Regions from separate parts of the Allobosea sp. 05T433 genome, predicted to be linked through region 1. Evidence: riboswitches for the same ligand, from Rfam matches in the RefSeq annotation. Region 1 holds a riboswitch; the other holds the start of a gene.

Region 1 (7,148 bases):
ACCATCTCGCCGGCCTCGATGGTCAACTCGGCCCCGTCAAGCGCCGCAATCGCCGCTTCGCCTGCGCCAAAATCGCGCCGGACCCCACTCAGCCTGATCAGCGGCACGCCCATGCGGTCAGAACCCGAGCGGGCCACGCATGCGGCGGGCCGCTGCGGGGGAGCCCGTGTGTGCGATGACGACACGCTCGCCCGCCCTCAGCCCGGAAGAGATTTCCGCGACGATCTTGTTGTCTAGCCCAACCGTGACCTTGCGCGGCGCGGGCTTGCCATCGTCCCCGACGACATCGAGCCAGGGCTCTCCGCCCCGGCGCCTGATCACCGTGGACGGCACGGTGACGACGCCCCGCATCCGCCCGACGACCACCGTTACCTGGACCGTCATCGAGGTCAGCAGCCTTCCGTCGGAGTTGGGCACCTCGAACAGCGCGTTGTAGTAGATCGCCGAGGAAGTCGAGGAGGCGTTCGTGCTCGAAGAGGCCGAGGCGCTGCTCGTATTCTGCGTCTTCAGCGTATCAGGCGCCGGTTCGACAAAGGCGATCCTGCCAGGGAAGCGCCGATCGGGCGCGCCGAGAACGCTGAACAGGGCCTCTTGGCCGGCCTTGACCCTGAGCACGTCTGCTTCCGAGATCTTGGCCTTGACCGTCATGGTCGAAACGTCGCCAAGCACGATGATGGTCGGCGCGGATTGCGCCGCGTTCACCGTCTGGCCTTCCTGCGTCACGATGGCCAGTGCGGTGCCCGCCGCCGGAGCTGTGATGCGGGTATAGCCGAGCTTGGCGCGGGCAGTCTCGACCTTGACGCCGCCGGAAATGATCTGGGCGTCGAGCGCCGCGATCTGGGCGCGGGTCGTGCGCACCGTCATCTCGGCCGATTCGTAATTGTCGCGGGAGACCGCGTTCTGGCCGAGCATCTGCTTCTGACGGGCAAGCACGGATTCGGCATAGGCGAGGCTGGCCAGGCGCTCCTCGCGCTGCGCCTGCAGCACGGCGAGCTCGGCCTCGGCCGAGCGCAGTTCATTCTGCTGGGTGACGCCATCGATCTCGGCGATCAGGTCGCCCTCGCTCACGTTCTGGCCCAGGGCCACCTTAAGCGAGATCAGCCGGCCGGAGACCTGCGCGCCGACGCTCACCTGCCGGATCGGCTCCAGCGCGCCGCTGGCCAGCACGACCTCTTCGACATCGCCCATCGTGGCGGCGACCGTCGGCAGTTGAATCGCGGCCGGCTGCGGCGCCTGCTGCGAGCGCAGGGCATAGCCACCCGCCCCCAGCATGCCCAGGACAAGCAGCAGCATGAAGGCACGGCGCGACGTCATGGGCTCGGGACCTCCAGGGAGACAGCACGCAGGCGGGGCCCCTGCGGCGGATCCTCGACGCGCGGGCGGGAGACCTCGACCGGCCGGAGCCAGCCACCGCCAAGCGCCTTGTTGAGGGCGATGAACCGGGTCGCCAGCGCGATCTGGCTCTGAATCCGCGAATCCTCGGAGCTATACTGCGAGCGCTGCGCATCGAGCACGTCGAGGAAGCTGGCGCCGCCCGACTGGTAGAGCGCCTGGGACAGCTGCGCCGCCTGACCGGAAGCCGCAGCCGCCGTCGACAGGCTGGCCAGCCGCAGTCGCTCCTGCCGCAATCCAACCAGTGCGTCCTCGACATCCTGCAGGGCGCTCAGCACAGCGAGCCGAAGCGCCGCATCCGACTGGTCGCGCCGGGCGCGCGCCACATCGACCGCGGCCGCGAGTTCGCCCCCATTGAAGATCGGCACGCTCAGCGATGGGCCGATCGACCAGCCGATCGCGCTGTTCTTCGCGAGGTCGCCGAGCTTCAGCGCCGAGGTCGAGATATTGCCGGTCAGGCTCACGGAAGGGTAGCGAACCGCCTCGGCCTGGCCGATCCGTGCCGTTGCCTGGGCGAGACTGCGCTCGGCCCGCCGGACATCCGGCCGGTTGCGCAGCACGTCCGCCGGGACGCCGGCTTGCGGTGGCGCGGGCGTCGCCGGCACCTTCGCAGCGCCGGTCAAGCGCGAGCCCATAGCGGATGGCGGGCGGCCAACCAGCACCGCGATACGGTGCTGGGTCTGCGACAGCGCGGTTTCAAGGGCCGGAATCTGCGCCTCGGTGCTCGCGACCTGCGCCACCGCCCTCGCCGTATCGACCGCCGAGACATCGCCGGCCTGGAAGCGGACCCGCGTCAGTGCCTCGGTCACCCGCTGGGTTTCGACCGTCCGCTTGGCAAGCACAATGCGCGCCTGGTAGCCGCGCGCCTCGATGACAGCCGAAGCGACATCCCCAATGAGCGTCAGCAGTACTCCGTCGAGATCATCGTCGGCGGCATCGACGCCATAGGTCGCGGCTTCGACGGCGCGGTCGCGCCCGCCGAAGATGTCGAGCTCCCAGGAGGTGTCGAAGCCCGCGCGCAAGCTGTTGCTCATGCCGCTGCCGCCCCCTGAATCGGAGCTTGTGGCGTAACGCGAACGCGTTGCCGATGCTGAACCATTGACCTGAGGAAACAGCGGCGCGATCGCCTGGACCCGGCTCGCTCGCGCTTCGCGAATCCGCGCCTTCGCCTGGGCGACATCGAGATTGCCTGCAACCGCTTCGGTCACGAGCCCATCCAGCACAGGATCCTTGAATTGCCGCCACCACTCCGACCGAGCGGGAGGCCGCGCAGCCGAAGCGGCGCCATTCCATTGGGTGGGCAGATCCTGCGTCGGCGCGACGTAGTCGGGGCCGACCGAGCAGGCGCCAAGGCAGAGCAGAACAGGCAGCGCGAGCAGCCTCGTCCAATCCGATATCAGCCTGTCGCGAGAGTGCATCCCGTCCATGTCCGCCGCATTGGCGACCTTTCCATTCCAGGCGGAAAGAGCGCAGATCGGCGGTCATAGGCGCCGTATTTCAGAATGATTCCAAAGACGAAGACCCCGCGGAGTGCCGATCTCTGGCTATCTTGAACGCCTACAAAGCGGCCTCGCGAATTGCAAGGCGCCAGCCCCGCGAAAGCGGTTCATCGACGTCTGAGCCAGGACCAACTCGGGCTGATCCGGCAGCCAGCGCGACCGCGATACCATCCGCCGCGCTCTCGGCGGCTGAGATCGGCCATCGGGTGGTCCGGCGCAATGGCTCTCCTTCTTCGCTCCGGGCAAACAACCCGGCGAACCGCGACAGTGACACGATGGAGCAATCCACCCGACGGGGCCAATCGAAGACATAAGGACCCTTTTGTCGTCATGCGCGGATTGCGCCGTTCAGTCCTCGTCGCGTCTCCGAAGCAGATAGGTATCCATGATCCAGCCCTTTTCCTCTCGCGCTTCGCGCCGGATGCGCTCGATATCGCCCATCACCTCCGAGAGCTTTCCGGCGATCAGAATCTCGTCCTTGGTGCCGAGATAGGCGCCCCAATAGATATCGAGATCTTCACCCGCGACACTCTTGAAGGCCTGGTCCCCGTCGAGCATGACGACCACACTATCGAGGTTATTGGGAAAGCCTTCCGCCAGTTTGCGTCCCGTGGTGATCAGCACGGGCTCGCCAATCCGGTTGAGGGCGACCCGGTGTCGCGCCGCAAGGGCCTGCACGCTGCTGATGCCCGGGATCACATCGTATTCGAGAGCGAAGCCCCTGGCGCGAATATGCTCGACGATCCGCAGCGTGCTGTCATAGAGCGTCGGATCACCCCAGACGAGGAAGGCTCCGCATTCACCGTCCCCGAGTTCTTCCGTGAACAGGCCCTCGTAGTCATGGGCAATACGCGCATGCCACTCGTCGACGCTGCCACGGTAATTCGTTCCGGCGGGGGCACGCTCCGGGATCGGCACCGGAACCAGGCGATAATCCGATCGTTCGATGAAGCGCTCGCAGATGTCCTTCCGCAGCCGTCCGAGCGCGGCCTTTTCTGTCCCCTTGTCGGGAATGAAGAAGACGTCGGCCTGGTTGAGGGCGTTGATCGCCTGGACCGTGACATAGTCGGGATTGCCGGCACCAATTCCGATGATCAGGATCTTGCGCATTCGGCCTCCAAGTCGGGGCTCAGATGGCCCACCGTTCGGCAGCCATAGCACGTGGGGCGACAGCGCGAGCAGCTGCGCCATGACGCCCTCGAGGCCGATCGCCGCATAGTTCGACCACTCCCCGCTCTTCACAGGCCAACGAATAGGCCGTGGCAAGCTGTTGACAGAATTGTCGCGATAGCCACTAGATATGGTGGTCACGGTCTCTCGAGTCGCAAGATCGAGAGCTAAGAGGGAAGCCGGTGCGAAACCGGCGCTGCCCCCGCAACTGTCAGCGGCGAGTACTTGTCCAGACTATCAGTCACTGAGGCCGCCAGGCCTTGGGAAGACGGGACAAGAGCGATGACCCGCGAGCCAGGAGACCTGCCGCGACAGCAGAATCGTCCTCGGGCGGGGTGTCCCGGTGGATCGCTTGGTCATGTCTGCGGGCGCTCGTCGCTGCGACATTCTCCGTTGCGACTCCGCCTGGCCTTTGCCCCCTACAGATTGGGGTTTGAAAGCCGATGTCCCTCGCGACCGATACCATCCGCCCTGAGACGTTCAGCCCGATCGCGTCGCAAGGCAGCGATGCGCGATCGACCGCGGAACCGGGCTACCAGGTGATCCGCCGCAACGGCAGCGTCACCCCGTTCGACGCCTCCAAGATCAGCGTCGCTCTGACCAAGGCCTTTCTGGCGGTCGAGGGCAGCAGCGCCGCTGCCTCGCGCCGAATCCACGACATCGTCGCGGAGTTGACCCAGCAGATCGTCGCCGGGCTGACGCGGCGCGCCGATGCCGGCCGTACCTTCCATATCGAGGATGTGCAGGATCAGGTCGAACTCGCGCTGATGCGCAGCGAACACCACAAGGTCGCCCGCGCCTATGTGCTCTACCGCGAGGAACGAGCCCAGGAACGGGCCCGCGCCAAGGCGGAAGCGAAGCCTGTGGTCGCCTCCGCGCCGGTGCTGCGCATGAAGGCAGCCGACGGCGCGCTCGTGCCGCTCGATGGGGCTCGCCTCGCCACGGTCATTCGCGAAGCCTGCGCCGGGCTCGACGGCGTCTCGGCTGAAGCCGTGCTGAGCGAAGCGCAGCGCAACCTCTATGACGGCATCAGTCAGGATGAGCTGGCGCAGGCGCCGATCCTGGCTGCGCGCACCCTGGTCGAGACCGAACCGAACTATTCCAAGGTCTCGGCTCGCCTCCTGCTCGACAAGCTCCGCCGCGAGGCGCTGAGCTTCGTCTCCGGTCGTCCGGAACAGGCGACTCAGGCAGAAATGTCAGTACGTTACGGCGACTATCTCCACGCCTATGTGAAGACCGGCATCGCCAACGAGCTGCTCGATCCCGAGCTTGGACGCTTCGATCTCGCCCGCCTTGCGGCTGCGCTCAAGCCGGAGCGCGACCTCCAGTTCGATTATCTCGGCTTCCAGACGCTCTATGACCGCTATTTCCTGCATGTCCGAGGCAATCGCTTCGAGCTGCCGCAGGCCTTCTTCATGCGTGTCGCGATGGGTTTGGCGATCCGCGAGATCGACCGCGAGGCCCGGGCGATCGCCTTCTACGACCTGCTCTCCTCCTTCGACTTCATGGCCTCGACGCCGACCCTGTTCAACGCAGGAACCCTCAGGCCGCAGCTCTCCTCCTGCTTCCTGACCACGGTGCCGGACGATCTCGACGGCATCTTCAAAGCGGTGAAGGACAACGCCCTGCTGGCCAAATATTCCGGCGGGCTGGGCAATGACTGGACGCCTGTGCGTGGCCTTGGCGCTCATATCAAGGGCACCAATGGCGAGAGCCAGGGCATCGTGCCGTTCCTCAAGGTCGCCAACGACACCGCGATCGCCGTCAACCAGGGTGGCAAGCGCAAGGGCGCGGTCTGCGCCTATCTCGAAACCTGGCATGTCGACATCGAGGAGTTCCTCGATCTGCGCAAGAACACCGGCGACGACCGCCGCCGTACCCATGATATGAACACGGCGAACTGGATCCCCGACCTGTTCATGCAGCGCGTCGCCGCCGGAGGCCAGTGGACGCTGTTCTCGCCCGACGAGACGCCCGACCTTCACGATCTCTACGGCAAGCCGTTCAAGGCGGCCTATGAGGCCTATGAAGCCAAGGCCGAGCGCGGCGAGATCAAGGTGTTCAAGCGCCTCAACGCGCTCGATCTCTGGCGCAAGATGCTGACCATGCTGTTCGAAACCGGCCATCCCTGGATGACCTTCAAGGATGCCTGCAACCTGCGCTCGCCGCAGCAGCATGCCGGCGTGGTGCATTCCTCGAACCTGTGCACCGAGATCACGCTGAACACCTCGGCCGACGAGGTCGCCGTCTGCAATCTGGGCTCGATCAACCTCGCAGCCCATGTGACGGCGGGCGGGCTCGACCGGGCCAGGCTCGGCAAGACGGTCGCGACCGCGATGCGGATGCTCGACAACGTCATCGACATCAATTTCTACACGATCCCCGAGGCACGCCGCTCGAACCTGCGCCACCGCCCGGTCGGCCTCGGCATCATGGGCTTCCAGGATGCGCTGCAGACCTTGCGCCTGCCCGCGGCGTCCGAGGGTGCCGTAGCCTTCGCCGACACCTCGATGGAGGCGATCAGCTGGTTTGCGATCTCGGCCTCGGTCGATCTTGCCGCCGAGCGCGGTCGCTACCCGAGCTTCGAAGGCTCGCTCTGGTCGAAGGGCATCCTGCCGATCGACTCGCTCTACATCCTCTCGGAGGCCCGCGACGGCGATGTCGAAACACTCGATCGTTCGACGACGCTGGACTGGGACAGCCTGCGCGAGCGGGTGAAGACCACCGGCATGCGCAACTCGAACTGCATGGCGATCGCCCCTACCGCAACGATCTCCAACATCGTCGGTGTCTCGCAGTCGATCGAGCCGTCCTATAGCCAGCTCTACGTCAAGGCGAACATGTCGGGCGACTTCACGGTCGTGAATGCCGACCTCGTCCGCGATCTCAAGGCGCGCGATCTCTGGGACGAGGTCATGGTCTCGGACCTGAAATACTACGACGGAAAGGTCAGTCAGATCGACCGCGTCCCCGACGATCTCAAGGCGCTCTACGCAACCTCCTTCGAGATCGAGACAAGCTGGCTGATCCGCGCCGCCGCACGCCGTCAGAAATGGATCGACCAGGGCCAGTCGCTCAATCTCTACA
Region 2 (7,148 bases), on a different contig from region 1:
TGCCGGCCTTCGGGCGCGACGGCATGCTGAAGAGGGACGAGATCAGCGCGGTCGCCAACCATGTGCGCGAACTGGCCGGACTGTCGACTGCCCCCAAGGCTGACCTCGCACTCGGCCGCAAGCTCTTCGCCGATAATTGCGCGGCCTGCCATGGGCCTGCCGGCAAGGGCAATCAAGAGCTCGGCGCGCCGAACCTGACCGACGCCATCTCGCTCTACGGCATGGATCTCGCGTCCCTGACCGAGACCATCACCAACAGCCGCAACGGCGTCATGCCCGCCTGGGGCCAGCGTCTCGACCCGACCACGATCAAGGCGCTGACCGTCTATGTCCACTCGCTCGGCGGAGGCCAATGACATGGCACTCGCGGAAAGCGAAGACGCTCCGCTCTTCGCGCCGTCGAAGAAAGTTTACCCACAGAGCGTGTCGGGCCCGTTCCGGCGCGCCAAGTGGCTCATCCTCGTCCTCTGCCTCGGCATCTACTATCTCCTGCCCTTCCTGCGTTGGGACCGCGGCCCCAACCTGCCGAACCAGGCAGTGCTCGCCGACATCGCCAATAACCGCTTCTATTTCTTCTTCATCGAGATCTGGCCGCAGGAGGTCTACTACTTCACCGGCCTGCTGATCCTGGCCGCCTTCATGCTGTTCCTGATGAATGCCGTCGCTGGCCGGGTCTGGTGCGGCTATCTCTGCCCGCAGACCGTCTGGACCGACCTCTTCCTCGCCGTCGAGCGCGCCTTCGAGGGCGACCGGCGCGAGCGGATGAAGCGCGACGAGGGGCCCTGGACCGCCGACAAACTCGCCCGGAAGACCGGCAAGCACCTGGTCTGGCTCGTGATCGCCTGGTGGACCGGCGGCGCCTGGGTGCTCTATTTCGCGGATGCGCCAACCCTGGTGCGGGAACTCGCGACCTTCACGGCTCCGCTCTCGGCCTATGTCTGGATCGGCATCCTGACCTTCACCACCTATGCGCTCGCCGGGATCATGCGCGAGCAGGTCTGCACCTTCATGTGTCCCTGGCCGCGCATCCAGGCAGCGCTGACCGACGACGACGCCCTCAACGTCACCTATCGCTACGATCGCGGCGATCCGCGCGTCTCGGTCAAGCAGGCCACGCGCCTGCGTGCCGCCAACGAGCCGGCTGGCGATTGCATCGACTGCTACCAGTGCGTCGCGGTCTGCCCGACGGGTATCGACATCCGCGATGGCTCGCAGATGGACTGCATCCAGTGCGGCCTGTGCATGGATGCCTGCGATACGGTCATGCTCAAGATCAACCGCCCGGCCGGGTTGATCGCCTATGACACCGACGACAACGTCAAGCGGCGTATCGCTGGCCAGAAGCCGGTCTATCGCCTGATCCGCGCCCGCACCCTGATCTACACCGCGCTGATCGGGCTCGTCGGCGGAGCCATGATCTACCAGCTCGCAACCCGCAGCACGGCGGGAATCTCCGTGCTGCACGAGCGCACCCCGCTCTTCGTGACGCTCAGCGACGGCTCGATCCGCAACGCCTACACCATCCGCCTGCTGAACAAACGCCCGGATTCCCGTCCCTTCGCGCTCACCGTCTCCGGCCTGCCCGGTATCCGGGTCGAGACCGTCGGAACCCAGGCGACGGCCGATCTTCGCCCGATCATCACGGTCGACCCCGATTCCTCGCGCGAGATCCGCGCGCTGGTGACAGTGCCGGCCGGCATTCCTCTCGACAAATCCCAGACGATCACCTTCACCGCATCCGACCTGTTCGCCGGAGAGGTCGTGACCGCCGGGGATCATTTCATCGCTCCCTAGAGAACGCATCATGACCTGTTGCGGAGGCTTCATCATGCCGATCGATTTTCCAGCCCCACCGGCGCCAACTCGGCGCCGGCCCTTCGAGCTCAGCGGGCGTGCCGTGCTCTTCGGCATGATCGGCTTCTTCATCGTGGTCGCGGGCGTCAATGGCGTGATGATGGTCTCGGCCATCCGGACGATGCCCGGCGCCGATGTGAAGAGCGCCTACGAGACCAGCCAGCGCTTCAACGGCGAGATCGCGCGCATGCAGGCCCAGGCCGCACGCGGCTGGCTGGCCCAGAGCGAGGTCGTGCGTGCCGGCGCCGACGCGGTCGTTTCGCTCTTGCTGAAGGACAAGGCGGGCGCAGCTGTCACAGGGCTCGCAGTCGAGGCGAAGCTCCAGCACCCGGCGACGCGGCAGCAGGACCGCGAGGTGACGCTGACCGAAACTGCCCCGGGCCACTATTCCGCGACGGTGCCGGGGCTGCATGCCGGCGCCTGGACCCTGGTGGTCGAGGCAAAGCGCGATCGGGACCCGGCCTTCTCCTCCCGCAGCCGCATGATGCTGAAGGAGTGAGGCTCATGGCCGCGCAGCAGGATCTCTCCGTCTTCATCCGCCATCGCGAAAGCGGCGTCGCGGGCATGGAACTCGCGGTGGAGAACATCCGCTGCGCCGGCTGCATGCACGCGATCGAGAACGGCCTTGCCCATGAGACCGGTATCCTCAGCGCCCGGGTCAATCTCGCGCTGAAGCGCGTCACGGTGGAATGGACGGAAGGCGTACTGCGCCCAGAGGCCGTGATCGAGCGCCTCTCCCGGCTCGGCTTCAAGGCCTACCCTTTCCTGCCCGCCTCCGGCCGTGAGGACGACACAAGCGAGGAAAGGCGGCTGCTGCGCTATCTCGGCGTCGCCGGCTTCGCCTCGATGAACATCATGCTGCTCTCCGTCTCGGTCTGGTCGGGCAATAGCAGCGACATCAATCCGGTCACGCGCGACTTCTTTCACTGGCTCTCGGCGCTGATTGCCCTGCCAACCGCCGCCTATGCCGGCCGCCCCTTCTTCGAGAGTGCGCTCCGGGCTCTGCGCGCCCGCGCCGTCAACATGGACGTGCCGATCACGCTCGGCATCGTGCTCGCGCTCGGCATGTCGGTGGTGGTGACCTGGAACCACGCCGAGCATGCCTATTTCGACGGCGCGGTGATGCTGATCTTCTTCCTGCTGATCGGGCGCTATCTCGACCAGCTGATGCGCCGCCGCACGCGCGACCTCGCTGGCAATCTTGCCGCGTTGAAGGCCGAAACCGCGACCCGGCTGATGCCGAATGGCGAGGCGATGGTGACGCCGATCGCGGCCATCGTGCCCGGCGACCGCGTCCTGATCCAGCCGGGCGAGCGCGTCAGTGTCGATGGCATCATCGAGACCGGCTCCTCCGAAATCGACCAGAGCCTCGTCACCGGTGAAACCCTGCCGCATGCCGTCATGGCCGGCGCGCAGGTCTATGCCGGCACCGTGAACCTCTCCGGGGCCCTGACCGTCAAGGTCGAAGCCGCAGCCAGCGGCACCCTGCTCGACGAGATCGATGCCCTGATGGCGCGCGCGGTCGAAAGCCGCTCCCGCTATGTCAAGCTTTCCGATCGGGCGGCAAGGGTCTACGCCCCTCTCGTCCACGCCACGGCGCTCGCGACCCTGCTGGGCTGGATGGCCTTCGGCCTGCCCTGGCCCGAAGCACTGATCATCGCCATCACCGTCCTGATCATCACCTGCCCCTGCGCGCTGGGGCTGGCGATTCCGGCCGTGCAGGTCGTTGCTGCGTCTGCCCTGTTCAAGCGCAAGGTCATGCTGAAACAGGGCGATGCGCTGGAGCGCCTGGCCGAAGCCGATGTCGCTGTCTTCGACAAGACCGGCACCCTCACCCTGCCGGACCCCGATCTGGTCAATGGCGCTGAGATCGATACCGCAACCTTGCAGGCGGCGGGCAGGCTGGCAGCCGCGAGCCGCCACCCTCTCGCCCGCGCCATCGCCCGTGCCGCCGGCCATCCTGCTCCTGCGAGCGATGTCAGCGAAAATCACGGCGCAGGCCTGAGCGCGATTGTGGATGGGATCGAGACCCGTCTCGGCAGCGTCGCTTATTGCGAGGCCGGGGCGGAAGCCGCCATCGTCGCCGCGCGCCATCCCTCAGCCTCCCTGATCGCCTGGCGCCATGGCACTGAATGCGCCATCTTCGCGGTCGATCAGAAGATCCGGCCGGAGGCGCGCGACTGTATCGCCGCGCTACGCGGTCTCGGCCTCGAGATCCGCATTCTCTCCGGCGACCGAAGCGAAGCTGTCGCGCCGGTCGCCTCGGCCCTCGGTATCACGGAGGCCGAAGCCGGCCTGCGTCCCGACGAGAAGCTCAAGGCGCTCGACCGGCTCAGCGCCAAGGGGCGCAAGGTGCTGATGATCGGCGACGGGCTCAACGACGCTCCGGCCCTTGCCAAGGCCCATGTTTCGATCTCGCCGATCAGCGCGACCGACCTGGCGCAGGCCTCGGCCGACATTGTCTTCATCGGCGACAGCTTGATGCCGGTCGCCGACAGCCTGCGCATCGCCCGCAGGGCGCGCAACCTCATGCTGGAAAACCTCTGGTTTGCGGTGCTGTACAATGCCGTCGCGGTGCCGATTGCCGTCGCGGGCTTCGCGACGCCGCTCGTCGCAGCCGTCGCGATGTCGGGCTCGTCACTGGTGGTCACGCTCAACGCGCTGCGCGCGGGACGCGGCCTGCCGCGGCAGAATACGGGAGTGGCGTCATGAATATCCTGGTGATCCTGTTCCCCCTGGCACTCGGTCTCGGACTGCTGGGGTTGGCGGCCTTCTTCTGGTGCATGCGCACCGGCCAGTTCAGCGATCTCGAGGGACCGAGCTGGCGCATTTTGAGGGATGACGACCTGCGTTCGCCTGGGGACACCCGCACCAACGATCATTGACGCAGCGGCCGTTCCGGCCTTACCTCGCCAGCGACGGTTCCCTTAGGGGATCAAAAGGGAATGCGGTGCGGATGGTTCGCCATTCAATGCCGTGGCTGCCCCCGCAACTGTAAGCGGCGAGCCTTTCGCCACACGCCACTGGGGCCCTCGGACCTGGGAAGGCGGCGACAAGGCACCGACCCGCGAGCCAGGAGACCTGCCGTCAGCCGTGGTCACACGCGAACACGTTCGGACGGGGTGTTTCGATCGCTTGTTGAACTGCACGCTGGCTAAGGGCAGCGGACGGGGCCTCGCGTTCGCGGTGACGTGCCACAGACGTCAACGCCCGAGGTTCCATCGTGATCCGTCCTCCCAAGGTTGCCCGGCGCAGCCGGCTGCTCATCACCCTGTCGCTCCTTGTCTCCGCCGGCTCCCTCCCCGCCAACCAGGCATCCGCCCAGTCAGCCACCGAATCGATTGCCCTCGACGAAATCGTCGTCAGCGCGACGACGCGACCCACGCCAGCGCGCGAGATCGCCAATTCCGTGACCGTCATCACTGCCGGTGATATCGAGCGCGAGCAGCGCCGGACCCTGCCGCAGGCGCTCGCCGCCGTTCCCGGCCTCAATATCGTGCAGACCGGCGGGCCGGGCGGGCTGACCTCGGTCTTCATCCGCGGCACCAACTCCAACCACGTCAAGGTATTGATCGACGGCATCGAGGCCAACGACCCGTCGACCCCGAACCGCTCCTTCGATTTCGGCTCGATGCTGACCGACGACATCGAGCGCATCGAAGTGCTACGCGGACCGCAAAGCGGCCTCTACGGCGCCAACGCGCTGGGCGGCGTCATCTCGATCACCACCAAGCGTGGCGAGGGTCCGCCGAAGCTCACGGCCCGAGCCGAGGCCGGCTCATACGGCACCTTCAACCAGTCGGTCGGCCTCAGCGGCGGCGATGACCGCTTCAACTACGCCCTCAGCATCGCCCATTTCAAATCGGATTCGACCCCGGTGACGCCTCCCGGGCTCGTGCCGTCGGGGCGCCGCGTCAACCCGAATTCCTACGACAATTGGACCTATTCGGCCCGGTTCGGCGTCGCGCTGTCCGATACGCTGTCGCTGAACTGGGTCGGCCGCTACACTGACGGCTACCTGCTCTTCACCGGCGATTCCGGCTTTCCGAGCACGCCCAGCAGCTTCCGCAGCAGCCAGGACTACAAGCAGGCCTTCACCCGCGGAGAGGTCGTCTGGGATCCGCTTGGTGGGCGCTTCGTCAATCGCTTCGGCCTGTCCTACAGCAATCAGGACCGCACCGGCCGCACGCCGAATGCGATTGGTATCCTCGGCCTGCCGACGGAGAATCTCGGCGAGCGCACCAAGGTCGACTGGCGCGGCGACCTTGAGCTGATGAAGGGGCAGACCCTGGTGATGGGTCTGCAATACGAGCGCGAACGGCTGGAAACCCGCGCGCTCACGGCATCCAACGGCAATACGGGCGCCTTTGCCGAACTCCAGTCGAATTTCGGCGACCGGCTCTTCATGGTCTCGAACATCCGCTACGACGATGACGAGACCTTTGGCGGCCACACGACCTACCGCTTCGCGCCAGCCTATATCGTGCCGGAAATCGAAACCAAGCTGAAGGGGAGCTATGGCACGGGGTTCAAGGCCCCGACCCTGAGCGAGCGTTTCAGCGATTCTCGCCCGGCCTTCAACTTCTTCGGCAATCCCAACCTGAAGCCGGAAGAAAGCCGCGGCTGGGATCTTGGCTTCGAGCAGCCTCTCCTCGATGACAAGGTCCGGTTCGGCGCCACCTATTTCCACAACGACATCGAGAACCTGATCGTCACCAACGTGGCGCGGAACTCCTATGCCAATATCGGCAAGGCCACGACCAAGGGGGTGGAGGCCTTTACCGCGCTCGAAATCTCGCCGCAGTTCAAGGTGCGGGCCGACTACACCTTCACCATCGCCAAGGACGACATCGCCCGGCAGGAACTGCTGCGCCGTCCCCGTCACAAGGCCAGCGTGACGGCGAGCTGGACCCCGGTTGACAAGCTCACCCTTTCGGCGACGCTGATCTATGTGGGTGAGCGCGTCGACGGAAACCGTGACTTCTCGATCTCGCGCATGCGGGCGCCGGGTGCGGCCATCGTCAATCTCGCCGCCGAGTACAAGGCGACGGACAGGCTCAGTGTCTTCGGCCGCATCGATAACCTGCTGGACAAGCGCTACGAGAACCCCGTCGGCTTCCTGGTGCCGGGTCTGAGCGCCTATGGCGGCCTGAAGGTAACGCTGTGAAGCCTTGGGCGGCCCGCGCGATGACTCGCGGCGCCGTTCTGGCGCTTGGCCTCTTGCTCGGTTTCGGCGGCCTGACGGCCGCCGAAACGCCGGCCAAGCCATCCCGCATCGTCTCGCTCAACATGTG

The links. A riboswitch is a leader RNA that binds a small molecule or an ion and turns the genes downstream of it on or off. The one in region 1 is predicted to bind cobalamin.
Region 2: another riboswitch for cobalamin. It lies ahead of AC1DGP_RS12460 (TonB-dependent receptor plug domain-containing protein); the one in region 1 lies ahead of AC1DGP_RS18660 (ribonucleoside-diphosphate reductase subunit alpha).

What each region holds. Positions count from the first base shown of each region.
Region 1 covers NZ_JBFTKS010000013.1:39,335-46,482, forward strand. Annotated here, with positions in the region: gene AC1DGP_RS18640 (MacB family efflux pump subunit) at 1-113, opposite strand, end outside; gene AC1DGP_RS18645 (efflux RND transporter periplasmic adaptor subunit) at 118-1,314, opposite strand; gene AC1DGP_RS18650 (efflux transporter outer membrane subunit) at 1,311-2,810, opposite strand; gene cobF (precorrin-6A synthase (deacetylating)) at 3,240-4,001, opposite strand; cobalamin riboswitch at 4,185-4,386, shown strand; gene AC1DGP_RS18660 (ribonucleoside-diphosphate reductase subunit alpha) at 4,505-7,148, shown strand, end outside.
Region 2 covers NZ_JBFTKS010000007.1:240,780-247,927, reverse strand. Annotated here, with positions in the region: gene ccoP (cytochrome-c oxidase, cbb3-type subunit III) at 1-356, shown strand, start outside; gene ccoG (cytochrome c oxidase accessory protein CcoG) at 358-1,794, shown strand; gene AC1DGP_RS12475 (FixH family protein) at 1,829-2,353, shown strand; gene AC1DGP_RS12470 (heavy metal translocating P-type ATPase) at 2,359-4,566, shown strand; gene ccoS (cbb3-type cytochrome oxidase assembly protein CcoS) at 4,563-4,739, shown strand; cobalamin riboswitch at 4,757-4,957, shown strand; gene AC1DGP_RS12460 (TonB-dependent receptor plug domain-containing protein) at 5,078-7,021, shown strand; gene AC1DGP_RS12455 (ABC transporter substrate-binding protein) at 7,042-7,148, shown strand, end outside.